Regions from separate parts of the Halomonas pelophila genome, predicted to be linked through region 3. Evidence: riboswitches for the same ligand, from Rfam matches in the RefSeq annotation. Region 3 holds a riboswitch; each other region holds the start of a gene.
What was found. A riboswitch is a leader RNA that binds a small molecule or an ion and turns the genes downstream of it on or off. The one in region 3 is predicted to bind thiamine pyrophosphate.

Region 1 (2,195 bases), 150 kb from region 3:
GCCGTCCAGGGGGGCGGACGCCTGTCCCTCGACCTCGGCCTGGAAAGCGGCGAGGTGATGCTCGAGAGCCAGCTTCGCGTTAACTCCGACCGACTTGCCGTGCGCTTCCTGCACTACGAGGCCTTCGGCGACGGCTCGCTGGTGCTGGAGGCCAGCGACCCCGGCGCGCAGCTGCACCTCTCCCTGCCCCGCTTCGGCCTGCGCCGCCAGGAGGGAGGCGACGCGCTGATCGACGGCCGCCTGCTGGAGATCCAGAGCCGGGCGCGGAGCTTCGACCCGAGCGAGGGCCTGGAGGCACTCAGCACGCGCATCGACATGCCCGATGTGGCGGTACCGGACCTCGCCGCCTTCAATGACTACCTGCCCAAGGATGCCGGCATCGCCTTCCTGTCGGGCCAGGCGACGATGGCCACCCAGCTGCGACTCGAGGGCCTGTCGGCCGAGGGCAGCCTCTCGCTCACCGCCTCCGACGCCCGCCTCGCCTTCGATGAGCAGGTCCTGGAGGGCACCCTGGCGCTGGAGGCTCGCCTCTCCGAGGGCGACCTGGAGACGCTGCGCTTCGACGTCGCAGGCTCCACGCTGAGCCTGAGCGACATGCGCCTGGAGAACGCCGCCGGCGCCCTGACCCGCGGCTGGTGGGCGCGCCTCGAGGTCCCCGAGGGAGAGATGCGCTGGGTGGCACCGCTGGCGCTCGACGCCCGGCTCGACCTGGCCATGCGCGACAGCGGCCTGCTGGTCAACCTGTTCGTCGACTCGGCCCGGGAGAGAGGCTGGCTGCGCGACCGGCTGACCCTTGGCGAGGTGCGCGGCGAGGTGCGCGTGATGTTCGACGACGACACCCTGCGCCTGGAGGACCTCGCCGTGCGGGGTGGCAGTCGCCTGGAGCTGCTGGCCAACATCGCCCTGCGCGACGCCCAGCTGGCGGGCCGCGCCCTCGCCCGCTACGGGCCCTTTCGGCTGGGCATCGAGCTGGACGGCGAACGCCGTCGATGGCAGCTGCGCAACGTCCGCGACTGGTATGCCAGCGGCCGGCCCGCCAGCGAGCTGACCCTTCCCGAGCGCACGGAGTGGTTCGAGCTGCTGGACGCCGAGCCGGAATGACGCGCCGCGGCGCTACCCGGCAAGATGCCGGTGCAGTGATTCACGGCACCACGCCGTCCGGCCCTGTCGCCGGAGAACCGGTGCCGAAAGCCCCGGTAGTGGACGACACCGGAATCCCCGCAGAGGGTGGCAAGACGACGACAGGATGCTAGAGTAAGCGCTTCGCTTGACGGGGTGCCGGTAGAGCCGGCTGAGATGGCGCGGGGTGTGAAGACACCGAGCGCTGGTCCCGTGGAACCTGATCCGGCTAGTACCGGCGTAGGAATCAAGCGGTGACCCCTGCCTCGCGGCACCTTCTCCGGTCACCCTCTCCCGCCCCGCTTCCGGATCGCCCCCTGACCGGAGACACGATGGGCTACCGATTCGACGACCTTACCGCGGCCTGCCAGGACGACTGGGGCGCCTATATCGAGCACGACTTCGTGCGCCGGCTCGGCGATGCCACTCTCGAGGAAGGCGCCTTTCGCCACTACCTCCAGCAGGACTACCTGTTCCTGATCCACTTCGCCCGGGCCTACGCCCTGGCCGCCTACAAGAGCCGCGACCTCAGCGAGCTGCGCCACGCCTTCGAGGGCCTCAAGACCATCCTCGACGTGGAGCTGGGGCTGCACGTGGACTACTGCCGCGGCTGGGGCATCTCCGAGCAGGACCTGGCGCGCCTGCCGGAGGCCCGCGCTACGCTTGCCTACACGCGCTACGTGCTGGACACCGGCCATCGCGGCGACCTGCTCGACCTGCACGTGGCCCTCGCCCCCTGCCTGGTCGGCTACGGCGAGATCGCCCAGTGGCTCAATGGCCGCGCCACCACGGTGCGCGGCGAGGCGAACCCCTATGACGCCTGGATCGCCATGTACGAGAGCGAGGCCTTCCAGCAGGCCATGGCGGACGAGCGCGCCTGGCTCGACGCCCGGCTGGCGGAGGTGACGCCGGCGCGCTTCGCCGAGCTCACCGCGGTGTTCCGCGACGCCACCCGGCTCGAGATCGACTTCTGGCAGATGGGGCTAGATCAGCGCCTCTGAGCTGGCCCTACCTGACGTCCCGGGCTGGTTCTGGTCAGGCCGCCCACCCACGGGATAGAAGGGGAATCGCGAGAT
Region 2 (2,195 bases), on a different contig from region 3:
CGACGACTACCACCCCTGCCAGCTGCTCGCCGACGTGATGACCTGGACAGAGCTGCGCGGCAGCGTCAAGGATCGCACCGCCGTGTGGATCGGCGATGGCAACAACATGTGCCACTCCTGGATCAACGCCGCCCGCCAGTTCGACTTCCGGCTGCGCATCTGCTGTCCCGAGGGCTACGAGCCGCGCCAGGACATCCTCGATGCCGCCGGCGACCGGGTGAGCATCGTGCGCGACCCCAGGGAAGCCGTCGCCCAGGCCGACCTGATCACCACCGACGTCTGGGCCTCCATGGGCCAGGAAGAGGAGCAGGCCAAGCGCGAGGCGGACTTCGCCGGCCTGCAGGTCACCGAGGAGCTGCTCGATCGGGCCCGGGAAGACGCTCTCTTCCTGCATTGCCTGCCCGCCCACCGCGGCGAGGAGATCAGCGACACCCTGCTCGACGACCCGCGCGCCGTGGTCTGGCAGGAGGCGGGCAACCGCCTGCACGCCCAGAAGGCGCTGCTCGAGTTCCTGCTGCTGGGACGCGTGGAGAGCTGACGAAGGACGCGACGAGGGTCGTCTTATACCTTGGTATGACATCGACCTTCGTCGCATGTATAATGCGCCGCAGCAATCCCGCTCAGGAGATGCGGCAGCATGAATCATTCCCACCCCAGCCCCAGCGGCATGCAGCGCAGCCTGCGCCAGTGCCTCTCCCACATGGCCGCCATGCTCTATCGCCACGGCCATGTGCTCGAGACGGTCACCATCAGCCATCGCGGCCTCGATCGCCGGGCCCTGAAGACCCTGGATGCGGCCACCAGCGACTGGGCGCCCTGCCAGACGATCCTCGAGAACAGCCAGGCCGCCACCTGGAACGACCAGCAGCGCCTGGTACTCACCGGCCTCGGCCGCGAGCTGCTGTTCGACATGTTCGGCGAAGGGGCCGCCGACTGCGCCTGAGCCCGATGCCGGGCTAGCGTATCGAGACCAGCCTCGAGACCAGACCTGAAGACCAAGCCCTTAAGACCAGGCCCAGAAAAATGCCCGGGCGCGCACGTGATTGCGCGCCCGGGCATTTTTGGTTAGGTTGTGACGACTTGTCGGGGAGCCCCGGTACGCTCATGGAGACGTGCACGGGGGCTGAGATCGGTACGGCCGAACCCGTTGAACCTGATCAGGTTGATGCCTGCGGAGGGAACAAGCTGTCGTATCGTCTAGCAGCTAGCAGCCCCCTTTCGTCATCCAGCCTGTTCCTCCACGTCTTCTGCTGGATGGACAACGCCATGACACACCCCACCGAGAGTACCATCGCCGTGGCCGGCGCCGGCCTGCTGGGCCGCCTGGTCGCCTGGCAACTCCTTCGCGACGGCCATGCCGTCACCCTCTATGACGCCGGCGACCTGGAACAGCCCGCCGCGGCCGCCTGGACGGCGGCCGGCATGGTCGCGCCGCTGTGCGAGACGGCGGTCTCCGAGCGCAGCGTCTATGAGATGGGTCAGTTCGCCCTGGCCCAGTGGCCGCGCTGGCTTGAGGCGCTCGACGCTACCGCCCTGTGGCACCATCAGGGCAGCCTGATGGTGGCCCACGCCCAGGACATGGGGGAACTCACCCAGTTCCGCCGCGACCTCACCCACGTGCTCGGCGACGAGCCGGCCTGCCAGGCGCTGGACGACGCCGAGATCCACCGGCTGGAGCCCGACCTGGCGGCGGGCTTCCGCCAGGGCCTCTACCTGCCGGACGAGGCCCACCTGGACAACCGCGCCCTGCTCGAGCGGCTGCTGGCCGAGATCCGCCGCCTGGGCGGCACCTGCCACGCCCACTGCCCGGTGGACACCTTCCCCGGGGAGATCGAGACCCGCGACGGCCGGCGCGCCTTCGACCTGGTCGTCGACTGTCGCGGCACCGGCGCCCGCCAGCACCACGCCAGCCTGCGCGGCGTGCGCGGCGAGACGCTGCACGTGCAGACCGCGGAGATTCGGCTCTCGCGCCCGGTGCGCCTGATGCATCCGCGCTACCAGCTCTATGTGGTCCCCAAGCCCGACCAGCGCTTCGTCATCGGCGCCACCCAGATCGAGAGCGAGGACCGCTCTCCCGTCTCGCTGCAGTCCTCCCTGGAGCTGGGCAGCGCCCTCTACACCCTGTCGCCGGCCTTCGCCGAGGCACGCATCCTGGAACAGGGGGTCAACCTGCGCCCCGCCTTCCGGGACAACCT
Region 3 (2,195 bases):
GGGAATGTCGGCGAGCAGCACGCTGAACAGCGCCACCGAACCGTCGCCGGGCAGCCCCAGTCCCACGAACGCCAGGCCGAACAGGCCCATCACGAAGATCATCGGCGCGCTCAGAAGGCCCCCGAGCAGGAAGCCCAGGGCCACGGCGCGGTTGCTCTGGGCGGCGTAGACCCGTTGCCAGTTGCCCTGATAGAAGAGCCCGGTCAGCATCACGGCCAAAAAGAAGGTGAGGCCAGCTTTGAGCCCGCCCAGGTCGGTGATGTCCAGCAGCCGCGGCGCCGTCGCCTCGAGGCCGGCGAGGGTGGGTTTGAGGCCGCCGGCGGCCTGCCAGCCGACGATCAGCAGCACGGCGAGCAGCGGCAGGATCACGACCATCTGCACCTTGTCGGTGAAGATCGAGGCGCGCAGGCCACCGTACAGGGTGTAGAGCAGGGTGGCGGCCATCACCACCGAGCTGGTCGCCCAGAGCGGCACCGGCGCCAGCAGCCCGACCATCTTGGCGATGGCGGTGATCCCCGCGGCCAGGGAGATGAAGAGATAAAACAGCATGATCACCAGGGTGAAGGCGTACATGGGGCGCCCGTAGCGGCTCATCACGAACTCGGTGAGCGAGTGGCCGCCCGGCGAGAGCTCGCGCAGGCGCCGCCCCAGCGGAATCATCACCAGCCGTGGCGCCAGCGAGCCCAGCGCATAGCCGGCAATCGCGCCCAGCCCGCCCCAGGTGGCCGCCTGGGCGGGGCCGAACAGGATCCAGGTGCCCAGCGTCGAGGCCATCAGGGTCAGCACCGTGGCGGTGGCGCCCTGGCTGTTGCGGGCGATGATGAAGTCCTCGAGGCTCTCGGTGTGGCGGCGCGCGTAGAGCATGCCCGGCACGGCAAACAGCGCCGCGAAGGCGATGAGCCACCAGAAGGCATGAGTGGTCGGCAGCATGACGTTCTCCCTAGCATGGAAAGGCCCGGCGCGATGCCGAGCGTCGCTACGAGAGGACGCAGTTGCGTTGGGTGAGAAGCGTGGCCGGATGGCACTTCCTTCCCTTCGCCGGCATGATCCGGATCAGGTTCGAAGGGTTACCGGCCGTGTCGTCGATACACGGTGCCGGAATCTCAGTCCGCAAGGACTCCCCCAGGAATGCGCTCCAGCCTAGGGCCCCGGCGTCACGGGGTCAATACGGCGCGCGACGCCCGCATGAACGATGAGCATGCGAACTGTCTGGCTAGTGGCGTAAGATGGGAAGGTCGCGCCCGGGCGCGCAGGGCCCCGGCCACTGCTTGAGCTGGGGCTTGAACGGCGGCTTGAATTGCGCCGCGGCGCCCCCATCTCAGCGCCCCGTGTGTCGCGCCTCGAGCGTGTTTTTTCTGGCGGGTGCCGACACGGCATCCCATTCATTTTCTTTACGGGATCTTTCATGGCCGAACCGGCTCTTTCCATCCGTGGGTTGACCAAGGTCTACGGCAATGGCTTCGAGGCCCTCAAGGGCATCGACCTCGACGTCGCCCAGGGCGACTTCTACGCCCTGCTGGGCCCCAACGGCGCCGGCAAGTCGACCACCCTGGGCGTAGTCTGCTCGCTGGTGCAGAAGACCGCGGGGAAGATCTCGATCTTCGGCATCGACATCGACACCGACTTCGCCCGGGCCAAGTACCATCTCGGCGTGGTGCCCCAGGAGTTCAACTTCAGCCAGTTCGAGAAGGTCATCGACATCGTGCTGGCCCAGGCGGGCTACTACGGCATGTCGCGTCGCGAGGCGCTGCCCCGCGCCGAGGAGCTGCTCCGAGACCTGAGCCTGTGGGACAAGCGCAACGGCAGCGCGCGGATGCTCTCCGGCGGCATGAAGCGCCGGCTGATGATCGCCCGCGCGCTGATGCATCGCCCGAAGCTGCTGATCCTCGACGAGCCCACCGCCGGCGTCGACATCGAGCTGCGCCGCAGCATGTGGGAGTACATGCGCCGCATCAACCGGGAGGAGGGCGTCACCATCATCCTCACCACCCACTATCTCGAGGAGGCCGAGAGCCTCTGCCGCCGCGTGGGCATCATCAACCACGGCGAGATCATCCGCGACACCAGCGTGCGCGAGCTGCTCGCCGAGCTCGATACCGAGACCTTCCTGCTCGATCTCGCCCATCCGGTGGAGGCGGCCCCGGAGGTCGAGGGCTTCGAGATCAATCGCGTGGACGACGCCCAGCTGGCGGTGG
Region 4 (2,195 bases), on a different contig from region 3:
CTGACGTGACATATTTCCTGTTGGGTGTCGACGCTATCGATAATGCACGGCCACAACGGGAAATAGCGTCCAGGCGCCACTCCTATGAGGTAAATGATGGGATCTTTTCTCTCGTAGCTGATCATCAGCTGACGATTAGCGGATTTCGTCAGACCGCCAGCCTCTAGCGAGTACCAGAACCCACCCTCATCGCTAGTCCCATCGGCATAGATGTTGGTGCGGCCCTGTTTGGGCACGACCGTCTTGATGCTCAAGATGCCGTCTGGCATCTGTTTGGGCTTAAAGATGCCGATGGCGCGACTGGCAAGGTAGATAGCGCCATCATCGAAGGGCAGCGGTTCGGCAATCGCATTCCAGGACACATCACCGGACGGTGCTTGAGATATGGCCTCCAACCTCTTGAATGCGGCTTGTCGAATACGGAGATCGATATTCAGCAAGGGGGCGTCCTGAGAAGCAGAGTTAGTATCTACAAATACTAATCAAGTCCTCGTGATTTAACACTCCTCCAATAGCTGCAGCACCGGCGTCAGCTGGCTCTCGTGCAGCAGCAGCAGGCTGTCGGCTTTCTCATTCTCGCGGGGCGCCACCACGGCGAATTCGCCCTCCTCGAGGTGGAACTCGTGGATCTCACGTTGCCCCTGCGGCGTCTGGCAGCGAATCGCGCGGTAGGCATCATCTTCGCTGTAGGTGAGACGGTGGTAGACCTTGAAGAAGGTGTAGAGGGTCAGGCCCTGGCGGAAGGCGGGCCAGCGCGCGGGGATGGTGCGGGTCTCCTCGTCGAGGGCCTGGCCTTCGGCCTCGGCGGCGGCGAGGGCCCGGGCCAGGGGCTTGGCGAGCAGCTCGGTGCCGTCGCAGGGCAGCGGCTGCCCACCCTCGAAGGCCCGGCGGTAGTCGTCGGCCACCCGGCGCAGCGCGGCCAAGGAGTCCAGCCGATGGTCGCTGTGGCAGAGCTCGGCGGGCTCGAAGCTGCCGTTCTGCCAGCCGTGGATGACGCGCAGCACCAGCCGACCCTCGTGCATCGGCGCCAGGATCAGCGCCTCGGTCGCCACGCGCAGATGCAGCAGGCGCTCGGTGGCGGCGTTGTCGAAGGCGCTGTAGGGATCGACGAAGATCCCGTGCAGGCGTCCGGGGGCGTGTTCCTTGGCTTCGGTGTAGGGCATCTCGGGGCTCCGGCACGGGTGGTCGTCACGCTGGGGCGACGTTATGATGCCCCTTGATCCTGTCTCTATCGGCCGTTACGGCGCGGGCTTGAGTCGCGATCCCACAATCCATTCACTGTCGCCAGGGGAGTCTCGCTGCCGCACACGTCGGCCGGGGCTGAGAGAGCGCATGGCGCTGACCCTGGAACCTGATCCGGTTCATACCGGCGGAGGAAGTGCGACATGCCTGTCCTGACGTCTGCCGTGCTCGGCGCGGCGCTGCTGTGCTTTGCATTCCTGGGCCTCAAGGCCCGCCGGGCCGATGGCCCCCTCGACGACTACGTCACCGCGCGCAACTCCCAGAGTGCCTCGACCCTGGGGCTTTCCTTCCTGGCCTCGGGGATGGGCGCCTGGATCCTCTTCGCGCCCCCCGAGATCGGCGCCTTCGTCGGCCCGCTGGCGCTGGCCGGCTATGCCGTGGGCTCGGCGCTGCCATTCATCGTGCTGGGGCTCTATGGCCCGGCGATCCGCCGCCACCTGCCGGAAGGGCGCAGCATCGGCGAGTTCGCCGAGGCCTGCTATGGCGCCGGGGTGCGGCGCTGGGTGTCGCTGGTCTCCGTGCTCTACATGGCCTGTTTCCTGGCCGCGGAGCTGACCGCCGTCGGGGCCATCACCGCGCTGCTCTCCGAGGTGCCACCGGCGCTGGTGGTGATCGGCGTGGCGATCTCCACGCTGCTCTACACCGCAGTGGGCGGGCTGCGGGCGAGCCTTGCCACCGACCGCTGGCAGGCCTGGCTGCTGATCGCCCTGCTGGCCCTGGTCGGCGGGGTGGCGCTTGCGCGCCTGCCCGAGATGCCGGTGGCGGCGGCCCTGCCGTCGATCCCGGCGGGCGATGCGCTCTCCGTGGCGCTGACCCTGGTGATCGCGGTGACGGCGGCGAACCTCTTTCATCAGGGCTACTGGCAGCGGGTCTGGGCGGCGCGGGACGACCGTGCCCTGGGCCGCGGCGCCTGGCTCGGCGGCGGCATCACCGTGCTGGTGGTGATGGTGATC

Region 1: linked by a shared signal. The riboswitch ahead of tenA (thiaminase II) and the one ahead of ABE957_RS04340 (sodium:solute symporter family transporter) in region 3 are both predicted to bind thiamine pyrophosphate.
Region 2: linked by a shared signal. The riboswitch ahead of thiO (glycine oxidase ThiO) and the one ahead of ABE957_RS04340 (sodium:solute symporter family transporter) in region 3 are both predicted to bind thiamine pyrophosphate.
Region 4: linked by a shared signal. The riboswitch ahead of ABE957_RS09995 (SLC5/6 family protein) and the one ahead of ABE957_RS04340 (sodium:solute symporter family transporter) in region 3 are both predicted to bind thiamine pyrophosphate.

The regions. Positions count from the first base shown of each region.
Region 1 is NZ_JBEGCI010000003.1:42,165-44,359, reverse strand. It holds gene ABE957_RS03650 (hypothetical protein) at 1-1,101, shown strand, start outside; TPP riboswitch at 1,262-1,383, shown strand; gene tenA (thiaminase II) at 1,452-2,120, shown strand.
Region 2 is NZ_JBEGCI010000010.1:81,885-84,079, reverse strand. It holds gene argF (ornithine carbamoyltransferase) at 1-538, shown strand, start outside; gene ABE957_RS12350 (hypothetical protein) at 638-943, shown strand; TPP riboswitch at 1,075-1,197, shown strand; gene thiO (glycine oxidase ThiO) at 1,267-2,195, shown strand, end outside.
Region 3 is NZ_JBEGCI010000003.1:191,072-193,266, forward strand. It holds gene ABE957_RS04340 (sodium:solute symporter family transporter) at 1-930, opposite strand, end outside; TPP riboswitch at 1,014-1,134, opposite strand; gene ABE957_RS04345 (ABC transporter ATP-binding protein) at 1,406-2,195, shown strand, end outside.
Region 4 is NZ_JBEGCI010000007.1:165,291-167,485, reverse strand. It holds gene ABE957_RS10005 (HNH endonuclease) at 1-440, opposite strand, end outside; gene ABE957_RS10000 (hypothetical protein) at 498-1,163, opposite strand; TPP riboswitch at 1,277-1,396, shown strand; gene ABE957_RS09995 (SLC5/6 family protein) at 1,386-2,195, shown strand, end outside.